DNA from 3 places in the Priestia sp. JNUCC 25 genome. Region 2 is predicted to be linked to each of the others. Evidence: riboswitches for the same ligand, from Rfam matches in the RefSeq annotation. Region 2 holds a riboswitch; each other region holds the start of a gene.
What was found. A riboswitch is a leader RNA that binds a small molecule or an ion and turns the genes downstream of it on or off. The one in region 2 is predicted to bind cobalamin.
Positions count from the first base shown of each region.

Region 1: linked by a shared signal. The riboswitch ahead of nikA (nickel ABC transporter substrate-binding protein) and the one ahead of JNUCC25_RS10110 (ABC transporter substrate-binding protein) in region 2 are both predicted to bind cobalamin.
Region 3: linked by a shared signal. The riboswitch ahead of JNUCC25_RS01670 (HoxN/HupN/NixA family nickel/cobalt transporter) and the one ahead of JNUCC25_RS10110 (ABC transporter substrate-binding protein) in region 2 are both predicted to bind cobalamin.

Region 1 covers NZ_CM132211.1:480,768-486,646, forward strand. Annotated here, with positions in the region: gene rluF (23S rRNA pseudouridine(2604) synthase RluF) at 1-224, shown strand, start outside; gene JNUCC25_RS02580 (TRM11 family SAM-dependent methyltransferase) at 261-1,214, opposite strand; gene JNUCC25_RS02585 (hypothetical protein) at 1,475-1,633, shown strand; gene JNUCC25_RS02590 (tautomerase family protein) at 1,801-2,190, shown strand; gene ftsZ (cell division protein FtsZ) at 2,550-3,554, shown strand; cobalamin riboswitch at 3,557-3,748, shown strand; gene nikA (nickel ABC transporter substrate-binding protein) at 3,891-5,432, shown strand; gene JNUCC25_RS02605 (GNAT family N-acetyltransferase) at 5,502-5,879, shown strand, end outside.
Region 2 covers NZ_CM132211.1:1,995,067-2,000,945, forward strand. Annotated here, with positions in the region: gene JNUCC25_RS10085 (polysaccharide deacetylase family protein) at 1-440, opposite strand, end outside; gene JNUCC25_RS10090 (BrxA/BrxB family bacilliredoxin) at 682-1,119, shown strand; gene JNUCC25_RS10095 (class I SAM-dependent methyltransferase) at 1,254-2,030, shown strand; gene JNUCC25_RS10100 (YpjP family protein) at 2,414-3,016, shown strand; gene JNUCC25_RS10105 (thioredoxin family protein) at 3,205-3,519, shown strand; cobalamin riboswitch at 3,610-3,742, shown strand; gene JNUCC25_RS10110 (ABC transporter substrate-binding protein) at 4,001-4,960, shown strand; gene JNUCC25_RS10115 (adenosylcobinamide amidohydrolase) at 5,049-5,657, shown strand; gene cbiB (adenosylcobinamide-phosphate synthase CbiB) at 5,662-5,879, shown strand, end outside.
Region 3 covers NZ_CM132211.1:305,618-311,496, forward strand. Annotated here, with positions in the region: gene JNUCC25_RS01655 (response regulator transcription factor) at 1-333, opposite strand, end outside; gene JNUCC25_RS01660 (undecaprenyl-diphosphatase) at 486-1,079, shown strand; gene JNUCC25_RS01665 (organic hydroperoxide resistance protein) at 1,232-1,651, shown strand; cobalamin riboswitch at 1,757-1,939, shown strand; gene JNUCC25_RS01670 (HoxN/HupN/NixA family nickel/cobalt transporter) at 2,074-2,871, shown strand; gene JNUCC25_RS01675 (M20 family metallopeptidase) at 3,101-4,264, shown strand; gene JNUCC25_RS01680 (DoxX family protein) at 4,334-4,756, opposite strand; gene JNUCC25_RS01685 (type 1 glutamine amidotransferase domain-containing protein) at 5,062-5,586, shown strand; gene JNUCC25_RS01690 (hypothetical protein) at 5,632-5,871, opposite strand.

The DNA.
Region 1 (5,879 bases), 1.5 Mb from region 2:
CACAGCTGTCTAAGTATGAGTTTCAAATTATTTTAACACAGGGTTTAAATCGTCAAATTCGCCGTATGTGTGAAGTGCTCGGATATGAAGTATACCGCCTTCAGCGCACGCGTATTATGAATATCCATTTAAACAACTTACCTGTTGGGCAATGGAGAGATTTAACGAAAAAAGAGCGTACGCAGCTATTCAAAGAATTAGACTATGAACCTAAAGAGTGGTAAATAAAAAGACACCAGCCTGTTAGACTGGTGTCTTTTTTATTCGCATACAACTACTTGTCTAGAAAATACGCTTTTGCGCGCTACGCAGCGATCTGAAATAGAAAAGCCAGCTTCATGAATCATATGGTCGATCGTATCTACTGTAATCACGACTACTTTATCCGCAAAGCGGCGAGCGTGTTTTAAAATAGAAAGCTGATCTTCAGGCGTCGCGTGGGTGTAGAGATTGTAAGGCATGTCGATGATAGCTACATCATAGTGAGTTGTAACATCTGAAATCGGTCCAGTTTTAACATCACCGCTTAAGCCGAAATGTGCAATATTTTCACGAGATCCGTCGGTCACAAGTGGATTGATATCGCGTCCTACAATATCAATGCCCATTGAAAGGGCTTCTACAAGGACTGTACCGATACCGCAGCATGGATCAATCGCTTTGATTCCTTCAGGGTTTGGAACGGCAATGTTAGCTACAGCTCTTGCAAGGCGGGTACTGAGTGCTGTAGAGTATTCACGCGGTTTCTTCAAATGATGCAGCCATACCGCTTCGCTTTTTTGATATTTCCCAAAATACCAGCGTCCTTCAAATGGAACAATGCCAAACAAATGGTCAGGGTTATGCAAGTCTGCTTCTGCTACAAAATGCCAACCCACATCACGTTCAATAGCACGCTGACCTTTATAACTTATTTTTTGATCTTTTTCCAAGTCATTAATTTTCATGAAAATGAGTTTAAATGTTTTGTCTCCAAGGTCAATATCTTCTACTTGTTTACAAATATCTGCAAGGTCATCTGATTCATACATAATATCTAATCGCTCTTTGATAAAAGGGCTTCTGCTTGGATCAATTTTAACGGCACTTTTTATGATAGGTTTCTCAGTTTCAATTTCAAAAAGAGAGCGTCTCTCTAATTGACATAGTGAGAGTTCCTCTTCGCTGCATGCGTATGTGTAGATATACTGAGGCAGCTGCGTATGGTTATTCAATATCGTATCATCCTTTATCGTATCTAATTATCCTTCTTCTCAAACAATAGCGAGAAAAGAAGAGAAAAGCAACGAATTTAAATATATTTGCCCGTGAATACTAAATTGAAGCGCTACATAGTCCACTTATTTGACAAAACATGCTAAAATAACTGGTGATAACCTGCATGTGCTACTGTCTATACAAAAGAACTGGATCAAGGTTTCTCAAAAATCATTTACACACTGCTGACATTTTGATGAATAGGAGAGGCTACGTGATGTCTAAAAGTGATCATGAAAAGCAACAGATGAGTCGGGCTGATATGAAAAAACAAGCCAAAACATCCTCGCAAAACCTTGTGATGAACGTACTCATTGCCATTGTATCTGTATGTATTTTAGCTCTTATTATAAATATTTTTGTACTAATGAAATGAGCCGTTATGCTGCTCATTTCTTTTTATTAGGTTCAGCTTTTATTGAAGCGTTTGAGGTCTCTTTCACTAGAGAGCACATTGTGAATAGCATATCTTTTTTTAACAAATGATAGTTGTGATATGATGAAGCAATAATACATTAGACAAAAAGCTGGAGGTTACTTAGTATGCCATTACTTAGATTTGATGTAATAGAAGGAAGAGATGAAAAAGAGTTAAAAACATTACTAGACGCTGCTCACCGAGCGATGCTAGAAGCCTTTGGCGTCCCGGAGCGCGACCGTTATCAAATTGTACATCAGCATCCTGCTCATGAAATGATTATTGAAGATACAGGTCTTGGCTTTGAGAGAAGCAAGGATTTGGTTATTATAAGTGTAACGAGTAAACAGCGGACAGAAGAGCAAAAGCAAGCTCTTTACAGATTAATTGTAAAAGAGCTTGGAGAGAGCTGCGGCATTCAGCCAAACGACATTATGATTTCGATTGTTGAAAACGGTAATGCTGACTGGAGCTTTGGCATGGGAGAAGCTCAATTCTTAACTGGGAAATTATAAAACGGTTTATTATCTAGAGAAGCCCTTATTTCTAAGGGCTTTTTCTCATTTTGTCTATAAAAATATTATTCTCTTAGTCACATCTTACTCAAAATTAAATACAGACATCTGTCAAATGAATGATACAATAAGCTTATATGCCATTTTGAGTGGAAAAACCATAAAAGAGTTCGGCGTACTAATTTTAGAACAACAATAAATTTACATAAAGATGTAAAGATTTAAAGGTTAAAAGAGAAGTGTATAAAATCTGTAAAACAAAAGAACAGTTACGCGTTAAACATAGGAGTAAAAGGTTCTTCACGTGTTTTTTCGGATAATAAGAGAAAGTAATTTTGATCATTGAGGAGGAACTTAGAATGTTTGGATTTGATGCAGATGTATCGCCACTAGTGCGAATTAAAGTAATTGGGGTCGGCGGTGGAGGAAATAACACCGTTAACCGTATGATTGAACACGGTGTACAAGGAGTAGAATTTATCGCCGTTAATACGGATGCTCAGGCGCTTAACTTATCTAAAGCAGATGTGAAAATGCAGATTGGTGCGGCCTTAACGCGAGGATTAGGTGCAGGAGCTAATCCAGAAGTGGGAAGAGAAGCAGCTGAAGAAAGCAGAGAACAAATTCAAGAAGTACTGCAAGGCGCAGATATGGTATTCGTAACAGCTGGTATGGGCGGAGGAACCGGTACTGGAGCAGCTCCGGTTATTGCCCAAATTGCCCGTGAACTAAATGCTTTAACAATTGGAGTAGTCACTCGCCCGTTCAAGTTTGAAGGAAATAAACGTACGAAGCAAGCAGTAGGCGGTATTACTGCGATGAATGAATCGGTAGATACCCTTATTGTGATTCCAAACGACCGCTTGCTTGAAATTGTCGATAAAAAGACGCCTATGCTTGAAGCATTCCGTGAAGCAGATAATGTTCTTCGCCAAGGTATTCAAGGTATTTCAGATTTAATCGCTGTTCCGGGGCTGATTAACCTTGACTTTGCTGATGTAAAAACCATCATGTCTAATCAAGGATTTGCGCTTATGGGTATCGGACGAGCTTCCGGATCAGACCGGGCAATTGAAGCAGCGAAAAAAGCGATTTCTAGTCCGCTGCTAGATGCATCGATTGATGGAGCAAGAGGCGTGCTGTTGAACATTACGAGCGGCAGCAGCTTGAGTCTTTACGAAGTACAGGAAGCAGCAGATATTGTCACGTCTGCTTCTGATCAGGACTTAAATATGATTTTTGGGTCCGTGATCAATGAAGATTTAAAGGACGAAATGATGGTAACCGTTATTGCCACTGGATTTGATGATGAAGATGTTTCACCATCAGCTTCTACTTCTAGAGTTTCAAGAGCACGCTACTAAATTAAATAACCAGCTTTTATGGTGGCAATTGTTTTTCAATTGCCTTAAAAGGGAATCCGGTGCAAATCCGGAGCGGTCCCGCCACTGTAACAAGGAGCCTTATGTCAAAAAAGCCACTGTCTATTTAGAGACGGGAAGGCGGTATAAGGCAGTGACTTGAAGCCAGGAGACCTGCCATAAATCGCAGCACACAATAACCTACGAGGATAGGGAGGTGTTTTGGCAGAACCAAAAATAGGATAAACAAGGGATACGTTTATCTGAATTTGTTGTGAAGACAAGCACTTCTTTTTAGAAGTGCTTTTTTGTGTATTAAAATAGAAGGTGGAAAAATCAATGATAAATAATAAAAAACTCGTATCTATGATATTTCTTGTGTTACTTTGCCTCACTGCTTGCGCTCCTAATGAAGAGAGCATAAGTATAAAAGAAAGAAAGAAAACGGATAAAAGTGTGACGTTTTTATTTAATTTTACATCTGCAACGCTTGATCCTCATACGGATGATAATTATACAGCAGTTCGTGCGGGAGTAGGGGAGACGCTTGTTAAAATCAGCAATGATTTAAAAATAAAGCCCTGGCTTGCTGAAAAGTGGGAAACGAAAGATAACGGTCTTACGTGGACATTTACGATAAGAAAGAACATTACGTTTCAAAATGGCAAAGCGCTAGATGCAAATGCCGTTAAGTCTTCTCTTCAAAGAACGATAGATCAAAGCTATGCGATGAAAAACGCTTTAAATATTAAAGAAATGAAAGCGAACGGTCATGCGCTGACAATTACATTAAAAGAACCAATGCCTAAATTTCCTTCTGAGTTAGTGCATCCAAACACAGCTATTATAGATGTTGATGTTTCTAGTATAGCTAAGAAGCCCATTGGCACAGGGCCATTTCACGTTTTGACTTTCGATCAAGGAAATCAAGTGAAGTTAGAAAGATATGAACATTATTGGAATGGGAAAGTAAAATTGAAAAATGCGATCTTTGCATTTAACGAAGATGCTAATGCGCGAGTTGCGGCTCTTCAGTCCGGGACAGCCGATATTATTTATCGCCCGCCTTTAGAAAGCTTGAGCACTTTACAAGCGAATTCGTCTTTCAAAGTAAGTGGAGTACCTAGTGTGCGTACTCATTTATTGCTTTATAATCAAACCAATGACGCATTAAAAGACGAAACTGTAAGAAAAGCTATCGATACCTTACTGAACCGGAAAGAAATTGTCAGCAGCATAATGAACAATCAAGCGGCAGCGGCTCGAGGTCCATTTTTACCCCAATTTCCTTTTGCTGATAATACTGCTAGTGAGACAAAAGGAATAGCATATGCTAAAAAATATTTAGAGAAAGCAGGCTATCAACTCAAAAATGGCAAAGTAATCAAAAATGGAAAGCCATTATCCCTCTCTCTTGTCACATACAGCTCATTGCCAGAACTTCCTTTGATTGCTCAGCTTATACAGTCTAATGCGAAAGAGTTAGGAATTAATATTAAGATTCACCTAGTTGAAGACAGCGATGAATATGTAATGGCAAAAGATGATTGGGACTTAGCATTGTACAGCCTTATCACAGCACCTAGAGGGGATGCCAGCTATTATTTAAGCACGAACTATTTGCCGGGCGGTGGTTTAAATGCCAGCCGGATTAATGACGATACGCTAACAAAAATGATAGAACAGTTAACTTCAACAGTAGATGACGCAAAACGAGATCAGCTAGCCAAGCAAGCAACCGCTTTGATTAATGGGGAAATGCTGACGTCATCGATTGTACATCCAAACATTGTTGTTGCTTATAATCAAAAAGTGAAAAACTGGACAACAAATCCAAGCGAGTATTATATGCTGACTCAGCATTTAGACGTAACGCCATAGTCAATATTGTTGTTCCTATAGGAAAAAGAGAAAGGATACAATGATAGATAAAAGGATGTGACAGTAAACGTGCAAGAAGTACAAATGTATCAAATTAAAGAAGTAAAAGAAAAGGATGCTGAAGTGATTCAGTTTGTCATGAATATGCGGAATGAGCTATTTCCTATGCTGGAAAAAAATCAGCTTTCTGTGGATTTGCTTCATTTTAATGAACATTATGTTCAAGCGAAAGGCGCTGCTTTTTTTGCAGCTGTCACGGAAAATCAACAAGTAATTGGAACAATTGGTTTATACGCTTACGATGGAAGGTTTCATGCATTAAAAAAACGATATGAACATAAAACTGCAGCCGAGATTGTAAAATGCTATGTCGATCCAGCATACTGGCGTCTAGGCATTGGACAGCAGCTGTTAAAGGCAGTGGAACAATTTGCTCAAAATCATTTT
Region 2 (5,879 bases):
TCATGAGAGACACCGTGACAGCCGATAGCATGTCCTTCCTGAGCTACTTTTTTAGCAATTTCAGGGTGAGCCTCAATTTGATGCTTTAACATAAAGAAAGTTGCTTTTACGTTATATTGACGCAAAGCATCTAAAATGTGAAGGGTATCAGGTGTTGGGCCATCGTCAAACGTAAGGTAAACAGGCTGTGTAAGAGCTTGATTTTGATCGTTTAACGTATTTCCTACATACATATTATGGTGAAGTGTATTAAGCAGCTTCTCAGGCTGTACTGAAGATGCAGCTTCTTTCAGCGGCAAATCAGTAGATGCTAAGACTTGCTGAGATGCAGCGGATTCACTCCCTTTGACTTCTGTAATAAAAAACAAAGAAGCGACGATCACTAACACTAAAGACAAAAATGCATAAAATCGTTTGTTTGGCTTAAATCGCTGGTTCAATTTGAAAATCCTTTCTACTAAACTACTATTTACTACTATAGTACAAAAAATGGAATATTAATAGTAAAAATCGACATTTTTATGGAAAAAAATTAGATGATATGACCCGGTTTTAATCTTTTTTTGTCAAATGAAAAATGAGATTGGGACAACGATAAGGATTTGAAGAGTGAGTAGCTAGATTTTTCCTGGTTTTTATAGTATGCTTTTAGCGTGAATGATTGTTAGGAGGAATGTTAATATGTCAATGGCATATGAAGAATATATGCGTCAGTTAGTTAAACCAATGCGTCAAGAATTAACTCAAGCTGGTTATGAAGAATTAACAACAGAGGAAGCCGTAGTTGATTTTATGGAAAACGTAGAAGGAACAACTTTTGTTGTCGTTAATTCAGTTTGTGGATGCGCTGCTGGTTTAGCACGTCCTGCAGCAACGCAAGCGTACTTACAGTCTGAGCAAAAACCAGATCAAGTGGTAACTGTTTTTGCCGGTCAAGATAAGGAAGCAACAGCTAAAATGCGTGAATATTTTGGGGACATTGAGCCTTCATCACCGTCTATGGCGCTTTTAAAAGGAAAAGAAGTCGTTCATTTTATTCCTCGACATGAAATTGAAGGTCAGCCGTTAGAAGTTATTTTTGAAAACATTTTAAATGGCTTTAAGCAGCACTGTTCATAAAATGTCCTGCTTTTGTCACATCTAGTATATAGATTTTTAGAGAAAAATCGCATATACTTTATAAGAAAAAGGATGTCTATCGGCATCCTTTTTCTTTATGTAAATAGCCAAACAGTGTAGGGGGAGTTATGAAAGTGATTGTTACGACTGCTGGTCGAACAAATGAACAGATGATTGTAAAAGCCAAACAAGTAGCCGCTGATTTAAGTATACCTTTTGTAGTAAGAGAGAAGAAATCCGTTGCAGATCTTCAGAATCTTCAAGCTGCAGACGTGCTGGTTGTCGGTAAGAATAGAGTAGAGTTGCACGTTCAAAACGAAGAGGAACCTATTTTTTTTCATCCAAATTCCGCTATGTTTAGAGTGAAGAGATGGCTGCGCGGAGAACGTGATCCGTTTATTGAAGCTGCTGGTTTAGAAAAAGGAATGAGCGTGCTTGACTGTACACTTGGTCTTGCATCGGATAGTATGATGGCGAGCGCAGCGGTAGGGAAAAGCGGGAAAGTTGTCGGACTAGAAGGCAACCGCTATGTAGCTTATTTAGTCAAACAAGGACTTTTAAATTGGGAAAGTGACGTACAAGAGTTGAACGATGCAATGAAGCGTATAAACGTGGTTCATCAAAATTTTGAATCGTTTTTGGCGTGTTGTGAAGGTAATTCTTTTGATGTTGTCTACTTTGATCCTATGTTTCAAGAGCAAATTGATGAATCGAATGGAATTAACGGTATTAAAGCAATAGCACTGTATACTACGCTGACGCCAATGGCTATACAAGAAGCAAAAAGAGTAGCCAAACAAAAGATCGTGCTAAAAGATCATTGGAAAAGCAGTCGTTTTGAAGAACATGGATTTACCGTACAGAAACGAAAAACATCAAAATTTCATTACGGGACAATTGATATACAATAATAAACAAAAAAGTAAAATGAATTCCGATCATTGAAAAGACTTCCAAAACCTTTTAGGAATTAAAAAGTTTTGGAAGTTTTTTTTATGAATTTCATCTAAAGTTCATAAAAGTATGATATATTTTTGAACATAAAAATACTTTTGTGTTTAAGCATCCAGCAAAAAAGGAATATCTTGTATAGGTTTCCGCTCGGTGTGACAACCTCAAACAGAAGAAGGAAGGTGCTAACTAAAAAGTCTTCGAATGCCCGTAGGCAGCATAAATGAATAAGCAAATATAGGTAAAAAATTAATAAGTATGTTACAATACCTAGTGAGTTATAACAATGAATTTTACGATATGAAAAGACCATATGGGAAAAGATGAGAAAGGAAAGATACGAATGCCTAGATGGATAAAAAGAATGCTAGTTGTATTTATTACAGTATTTACATTTGGGCTTGTCACTCCACCAGAATATTTATACGTTGATGATGCAAAAGCGGACAAGCAACATAAAGCAGGGTATGTAAGAGAAACAACTCCTGTCACAGCTGTTATAGAAGATATTCATTTGCCATATGAAGAACCAAAATATGAAGACGTTTCATCATTTGTTACGTATGCAATGGAATCAGCTGAAAAACAGTCAGTGGAAAAATTTGGAACAAAAATTGGGCCTGTCATTGAAGATGAATTTCGTCAAGCAGTGTTACCTAAAATTGAAGAAGTGCTGACCGACATTGGCACTGAACGTGAACAGTCAATTCAGAATCTCGAGATAAGCGAGCATCCTGCTGCTGGCTACGGTGAAAAGATTTTCCATGTATATGACCGGGAGACCGGTCAGGACTTAATACGGTTTCACGTACGGCGTGAAAATCCTCCAAAAGATGGATACTGGTTTAATTTTCACTATCATGCGGCTGCAGATAATTTTCAAAAGCATTATGATTTAGGGAAAATTTATTGGAACCGAAACATGCCGCCTAAATGGTTTAGCTGATAATAGACACAACATTCTACGATTTCGAAATGTTAGCTTTTTTAAGCTAGCATTTTTTTACGTCTAAAACCGTTATGGTCTAAATAAGCTGAAACATTAGCACAACGATAAAAAAATCGTTTATAATGAAGTCAGACTTCTTACCATAGAATAGTGAGAAGGAACGAATAGATGCTGGAGGTAACACAATGAAACAATTTACGGAAGAAAAACAATTTCGCGAACAAATTAAGAACGAAACACTAAGCGTTGGGATTTTTACGACAACGTGGTGTCCTGATTGCAAACGTTTGGATATGTTCATTGATGAAATTGTTGACGAAAATACAGATAAAGCATGGTTTAAAATTGACAAGGATGAGTTTGAAGAACTTTCTGCTGAAAACAATGTAATGGGTATTCCTTCTCTTCTTGTATATAAAAACGGTGAAAAAATTGCACACTTGCACAGTGCAAATGCTAAAACGCCTGAAGCGGTCCGTGAATTTTTAGCAACTCTTTAATTCCTGAAGCTGCGAGAGCATTCTCGCAGCTTTTTTTGTGAGAATGGCTATTTCCATTTTTCCATGAGTGGGGTATACTAGGACAAGTGAATAATCGTAAAGCAATAAGGTCTCAATTTAAAGATTGAGTGAAAAGGGAAGTCTGGTGAAAAACCAGCGCGGTCCCGCCACTGTAAGCGCTTTGTGCGTAAGTCAGGAGACCTGCCTTATTGTTAGCTGTGAAACCTTCGAGGAAGGGTGAAGCAGGGTAATGAACATACTTATCAAGTATAGTGAACGGATTCTTTTCCTGCTTATCTTGACGTTACCTGCTTTGCTTTCAATTGAAAGTAAAGCTTTTTTATTTTGAAGCTGCCGGCGAGCAGTATACATAGTCAAAGCGGAAAAACGGGATAGCGCTGCTTTTTGCATGATCATTTGCTTTTTCTTTAACGTGGAGGTTTCGTATTCACAATGAACAATATATAGGGGGAGTATTTAGATGAAAAAATGGCTTTCGTATTCCATTATTGCACTGTTAGTCATCGTACTTGCTGCATGCGGTGCAGGCAGCCAAAGCAACAGTGATAAAAAAACGAAGCAAGATACGGCACAAACGTCACAAGCTGCATTTCCAGTGAAGGTAAAAGACGCGCGTGATAAAGAAATTACGTTGAAAAAACAGCCTAAGAAAATTGTTTCATTAATGCCAAGTAATACGGAGATTGTATATGCCCTTGGCCTTGAAAAAGAATTAGTCGGTGTTACAAGCAACGATGATTATCCTAAAAGCGTAAAGAAAAAAGCGCAGGTAGGAGATATGAACGTTAATGCAGAAAAAGTTATTGCTTTAAATCCTGATTTAGTGCTGGCACACGCTTCAAGTATGGGCGTTTCGGATGAAGTATTTAAACAAATTGAAAGTGCGGGTATTCCGGTATTTGTTGTAAAAGATTCAACAACGTTTGATACGGTTTATGATTCTATTACGCAAATCGGTAAATTAACAGGTAAAACAAAAGAAGCTAATCAAACAATTAAAGACATGAAAGAAAAAGTAGCTTCAATTGAGAAAAAAGCAAAAACGATTTCAAAAGAAGATCGTAAAAAAGTATGGATAGAGGTATCAGGAGCTCCTGAGATTTATACAACAGGAAAAGGTACGTTCATGAACGAAATGCTTACTATGATCGGTGCTGATAACGTAGCGGGTAGTGAAAAGGGTTGGGTTAAGTTTTCTGAAGAGCAAGTTGTTAAGTTAAACCCTGACGTTATTATCGCAACGTATGATGCAGACAAAAATGAGATTATGAAGCGTCCCGCTTGGAGCAGCATGACTGCTGTAAAAGAGGGTAACATCGAGAAGGTTGATCAAAACAAAATCAACCGCTTAGGACCTCGTATTGTAGATGGCTTAGAGGACTTAGCAAAAGCAGTATACCCTGAGGTGTACAATAAATAAGAAGAGGGACCATATTCCAGTTCGAATTGAAAAGGGGATTGGTCCCTTTTCACATCTTAAAATTGAAGAACGGCCTGAGCTTTTAATCGTGAAAACCGAGACTTCTTATAAAACATACAGCTCAGGGGTTTTAGGAACAGGTATTACGGAAACGGACACCTTTTACAATCGATTTGTTCACAAAGACTATTATTCAGATACTCCTTCTATGGAGTATGAGCAATATTTGATGAAAGAAAATGTACGCCATGAGCAAATCGTAGGGTTGATGACAGCCGTTTGGTTAAAAGAAAGAGCGGTTTACTGTTATGAAGGCTACGGAGTAAGAGTAGCTTCCGTGATAACGGCTGGAGTAGGAAACGCAGTAGATATTACAGCTGACGAAGCTGCCCCGTTCTATTCCTCTCCCGGTACAATTAATATGTTTTTTTTCGTGGAAGGTACGCTTACGGATGCTGCGTTTTTACAGCTTTTTATTGCGGCCACAGAAGCTAAAACAAAAACGCTGTCACAGCTGGGGGTCATAGATCCAGCTACAAAGACGATTGCTACGGGAACATCTACGGACAGCATCTCAGTTGCAGCGTCTCAGCAAGGACCATTATATGAATATGCAGGCTCTATGACCGCTTTAGGTCAAGCGGTAGCCAAGCTGGTGAAAATAAGCTTAGAGCAGGGACTTAAGGGAAAGAGGTGAAAAAATGAGTATTACACAAGCGATAATTGCACACATGACGGCCATGACGATTGCTTTACTAATTGACCGAATCATAGGCGACCCCGAAAATTGGCCGCATCCCGTTCGCTGGTTTGGCAAGTGGATTTATTGGATGGATTCCAGATTAAATAAAGGTGTAGGAAAACGATTCAAAGGATTGCTTCTTGTGATAAGTATGGCTGTGCTAGCAGGAGTTGTTCC
Region 3 (5,879 bases), 1.7 Mb from region 2:
CGCTCCTAAATCTAGTCCGCTTACCTTATCAGGAAGGGCGTCTCGAGCTGTTAATAAGATAACGGGCGTTTGATCATCATTTGCTCGAATGCGACGAAGTACTTCGAGTCCGCTCAGTTCAGGAAGCATCACATCTAAAAGCAGCAAATCCCAATCGTGTTCTTGAAACTCTGCCAATCCTTCTGTTCCAGTGTAAGCCATGCCCGTTTCGTACCCTTCATGTTCAAGCTCGAGCTGAATTAAACGAGCAATTTTGCGCTCATCTTCTACAATTAAAATTCTGCCTTTACTCAACAAAAATTCCCCCTTGTGTCTATGTATAGTTGCGTACATTATAGCACGGAGAGATTCGGGTTGTATAAATGGTAAGGAAATCAATAGTTATTTACTAAATATATCATCAATAGCCCGAGAAATAATGTTCATTTTCTCAAGAAACTGATAAGATAGCTAATGACATTTAAAAATAAGAAAGGATTTCGATTATGTTATCAGCTATCAATTCAGTAGATTATACCATTTTCCACGCGGTGAATCAGTATGCCTCACACGTAAAGCCTCTAGATTCGCTGATGGTATTCTTTGCAGATTATGCCCAGTATGTACTTATCGTTTTACTCGGCTTGTTTTTACTTATTAATAAAAACGGCAGCCGTGTTGTAGCATTTCAAGCTTTATGTGCTTGTGCCACAGGAGTCATTATCAATAAAGTGATTAGTTTATTTGCTTATCGAGATCGTCCGTTTATCTCTCACCACGTGAATCAGCTTATTGATCACGCCGCAAATTCTTCATTTCCAAGCGATCATGCTACATCTGCATTAGTTATCACTTTTACCATTTGGCTGCATTTCAAACGTTCAGGGCGCATGTGGGTTGTCATGGGCGTACTCATTGCCTTTTCACGCGTATGGGTTGGCGTTCATTATCCATTCGATGTGTTAACAGGAGCCGTTTTAGGCTGCGTGCTGGCGCTGTTTATTCATTATGTTATTTTTAATACGAAACTGATGAGGGCTATTACCAACTTGTCTATTTTTCGAAAATCAGCTTATGACGAACAGTCTCAATATTATTAAGAAAAAGTCGCAAATAAGCGGCTTTTTTTATTGGGAAATTTTTAATGTATTTAATACTTGTTTTTTAAAATTAAATTGTGTACAATTAAATTACAGAGACGATAAATAAAAAACTTTTAATAAAATTAACGAAAAAGAGGAGAGGTTTATACATGAAAGCTTTATATGAAACAACAGTCGTTAACACAGGTGGAAGAACAGGAGAAGTTCACTCTTTAGATAACATCTTTAACTTAGACGTTGCAACACCTCCAGCGCTTGGTGGAGAAGCAACAACAGCAACAAACCCAGAGCAGCTGTTTGCAGCTGGATACAGTGCTTGTTTCAACAGCGCGTTAGAATTTATGTTGAAAAAACATAACGTAGAAATCAAAAGCAGTGAAGTAAAAGCTACTGTTCAGCTGCTTCCTGATAAAGCTGATCAAGGAGTGAAAATTGGAGTAGCGCTTGAAGCTCATATCGAAGGCTTAGATTTAGAAACAGCGAAAAAATATGTAGACCTAGCTCACTCATACTGCCCGTATTCAAAAGCAATCAGCGGTAACGTAGACGTAACGGTAGAAGTAGTTTAATTGCTTTAAAAAGCCCTGCTAAGCATGTAAAGCTTAGCAGGGCTTTTTTATTTGAATTTTCTCTATTCATTTGTAAGAGGTACTAGTATAATGAGGAAGAAAATGAATTATTCGCACAGTTTAGGTGCTCTTACATAGCGTAAGAGGTAACAGGGAATCGAGTGCAAATCTCGAGCGGTCCAGCCACTGTAAGCAGGGAGTTTTCTATCTTATCGTCACTCAAAACGGGGAAGGCGGTAGAAAATGATGATCTCAAGCCAGGAGACCTACCTATTCTGTACACTTGACTCTTCTAGGAAAGAGGCGGTGTATCAAGGTACGCAGTGAGCAATTGCTGTTTATTTTCATATGCCGACACAGCCTCAATTTCTATAGAATTGAGGCTTTTTTACGTTTTATTTTTAAAAAAAGGAGTGTAGGAAATGGAAGGTTTATCAGTTTTTTTACTTGTCTTTTTATTAGGAATCAGGCACGGATTGGATGCAGATCACTTAGCTTTTATTGATGGCCAGACTCGATATAATTGGCGAATGGGCAGCCGTTTTGCCCCTTGGGTCGGAACGCTGTTTTCACTAGGTCACGGAGGAATGGTGGCCGTCACGGCCGGAGTGCTGGGCGTGGTGATGAAGAATTTTACGTTTCCATCGTATTTCGATCATTTTGCATCTTGGGTATCCATTATCTCTCTCTTTCTAATCGGGACATTAAACACATATCATTTGCTTCGAACCAAAAATAAAGAGGAAGAGTTTCAGCTGAGCGGGTTAAAAGGAAAGTTTATTCCGAAAATCGCAAAAGGAACAACGAATCCTTTTTTAATTATTCTTGTAGGAGCATTGTTCGCTTTAGCAGCCGAAACGGTCAGTCAAACGGCCGTGTGGTCTCTAGCTGTAGGGAACGCAGGCAAGTATACGCCGCTTTTGTTAGGACTAGTGTTTATGTTTGGTATGATGCTTACAGATACAATCGATTCGATGATTGTACATAAAATGGTGAATGAATCGAGTAAATTTGGACAATCTGCTTCCCGCTTGATGGGCTGGGTTATTGTTGTCCTCGCGTATGGTGTGTCATTCTATTTAGCATTCACTTTCTTTAACCCATGGGCCGAAGTAAACTTTGAAATGGTTGGCGTTATTCTGTTTATTTTTTTAGTGTCTATGTTTGTTTTTGTGAGTGTGAAGTCAAAAGGGAAAAATATTAAAATAAATGTCAATTAGTCAAACGAAAGCTTTAATCTGTTGAAGATTGAAGCTTTTTTGTATGAATTTGTTGAAGTTTATGGCTATTTTCGGTCGGTTATGAATAAGTTAAAGTATTATCTGTATTTAAAGGATGGAAAATTGTCTGAAAACCATTATAATTAAGGATAATTTAAGGTCGTTATGTGAAACGTAGAACATAGTTATACGTACGATAAATAAAAGCATTTAATGCAAGCAGCAGGGGTTGTTTGGAGGAGGAATTGATTTGAGTCAGGTAATGGTAGAACAAAGCGTGTTTAGTTATTTAAAAGAACACGAACAAGAGATGCTTGAAGATTTAGTTGGATTTGTGAAAAAAGAATCACCGTCCTACAGTAAAGAGTTAGTAGATCAGTGTGGAATGTATTTAACGCAGCTGTTTCATAAACGGTTGGGGGTAGGATACGAAATCATAGAAGAAAAAGAAGTAGGAAACCATTTGAAATTTACGATTGGAGAAGGAGCAAAGCAGCTTTTAATTATCGGTCACTTTGACACGGTATGGGAAAAGGGAAGGCTGAGTCTAAGAACAGAGGGAAACAAGCTGTACGGTCCGGGAATTTTAGACATGAAAGGCGGCATTGTGCAATCTATATGGGCGATTAAAGCGATTCAAGAGCTTGGCTTATCGCTCGATAAAAAAATTGTGTTTTTCTGCAATTCGGATGAAGAGATTGGGTCAATTTCTTCTAAAAAATACATTGAAGAAGAAGCACAAAGGAGTGAAGCAGTGCTAGTAGCGGAACCGGCGGTGGCGGGTTCAGGCGCGTTAAAAACGTCGCGCAAAGGAGCGGGAATTTTCACCGTAAAAGCATGGGGACGAGCAGCACACGCGGGTAATCACCACAAAGAAGGAATCAATGCGATTGAAGAGCTGGCGCGCCAAGTGATTTTCTTGCAGGGCTTAACAGATTATGAAAAAGGTACAACGGTGAACGTTGGGACATTTACGGGAGGCAGCGGTACAAATGTAGTGCCGGAATATGCAGAAGCGCACGTGGATTTACGTGTTTCTACAGAAGAAGAAGCAAAACGCATGACGGATATTATTTTGAATTTAACACCCATTTTAAAAGGGATTAAGCTCGAAGTAACGGGAGGAATGAATCGTCCTCCGATGGTCAAGTCTAAACAAACGGAAGAGCTATTTGAATGTGCTCAATCAATCGCGGCCAAACTGGGTATGAAATTGGAAGAAGCAGCTGTGGGCGGCGGAAGTGATGGCAATTTTACAGCGGCCATTGGTGTTCCCACGTTGGATGGATTAGGAGCATGCGGAAAAGGAATACATGCGGAATATGAACATATTCAAATTGATACGTTGTCCGAGCGTTCTTCTTTATTTGCCAATTTGCTGCTGCAAATATAAAAAAAGCCCGCCTTAAACGGCGGGGACTAATCTGAAAGCTTATATTGGGAGAGTATAAGCTTTCTTTTTTTATTTACTGCTTTCTTCTTGAAGAGAAAAGGCAGTTTCTTTCTTTTTGAATACCACTGCATCAAGAGCAAGGAACTGGCTTCCTGCAAGAAATAAGTGAGCAGACATGGCAATTAAGGCAATATCAAACTCAAACCCGCCAACAAATCCGCTTTTAAGCTTGGCTGTAAAAATGGCGCCAAGCATAACTGCCACAAATAAAGCAGATACAACTCTTGTTGCTAGGCCAAGAATAATAAGAACCCCACCTACAAGTTCAATGGTTGCAACAATATATGCCATGAAACCAGGGATTCCTAAGCTATCGAAGAACCCTACTGTATTTTCAATCCCGCCTTGCCATTTTTGAAAGCCGTGTACTAAAAATGTAAAACCTAATACTAAACGAATAATAAGTGAACCAATTTCGACGTTTTTATTCACTTTACTTCCTCCTTTAAGTGTATTTGAAAAACACTACATTATGTAGTGTAAAAGCCCGAAAAAAGAAATGTAGTGATTAAATCAGAAACTCTTTCTTATTTGGATAATTTTACAACATTATGAACATCACACTACACATTGTAGTGTGATGTTTGTCCCCAGTCAAGTGAAAATATAAAATTAGACCATTTGGCATACAAAAATTTTCTGAAGAGCACTTGAAAAATCCTTTAATTATGTACAAGTTAGTCCCTTATTTTCAATCTTATTCTCCAACATGCTATACTGATGGCGGAGGTGTTACGATGCGTTTAGAAAATAAAAGAGTTATTGCGCTTGTTAGTGCAGACTTTGAAGATCTAGAACTATGGTATCCAGTGATGCGTCTTCGAGAAGAAGGAGCAGAAGTACATTTAGTTGGAGAAAAAGCAAACGAAACGTACATGGGGAAATACGGTGTTCCAGCCGTATCGGACTACGCTTTTAAAGATGTTGATCCAGCTGAATATGACGCTATTTTAGTACCTGGAGGCTGGGCGCCGGATAAACTGCGCCGCTACCCTGAAGTAATTGAAATGGTTCGTTATATGGATGAACAGCAAAAGCCAATCGGCCAAATCTGCCATGCAGGATGGGTATTAATCTCTGCAAAAATCTTAGATGGCCGAAACGTAACAAGTACGCCAGGAATCAAAGATGATATGGAAAATGCGGGAGCTATTTGGCATGATGAAGCAGTCGTAATCGACGGTCACATCATCTCAAGCCGCCGCCCGCCAGACCTTCCTCCTTATGCAAAAGCATTTGCTGATGTACTAGCAGAGCAATAAGAAAAAGCCGAAACCAGTGTGGTTTCGGCTTTTTTGTAAGATCCGCTAAAAAAGAAATGATAAAGTAAATAAAAAACCATCATTAAAAAAGCGAGCAGATGCATCTGCTCGCTTTTGTTCGTGTTTCTTATCAGTAACTTGCTTTTGCAAGTGTAAAAACAAAATGATTACTTTCTTTATAAAATCCATGATTACGGTTTTTGTATGTTTCGTTGTTGTTAGGGCACAATTAGCATTGATTGTGCTTGCATGGATTTCATCCATTGCCGCGGTTTGTTTTTCCACATGATCGA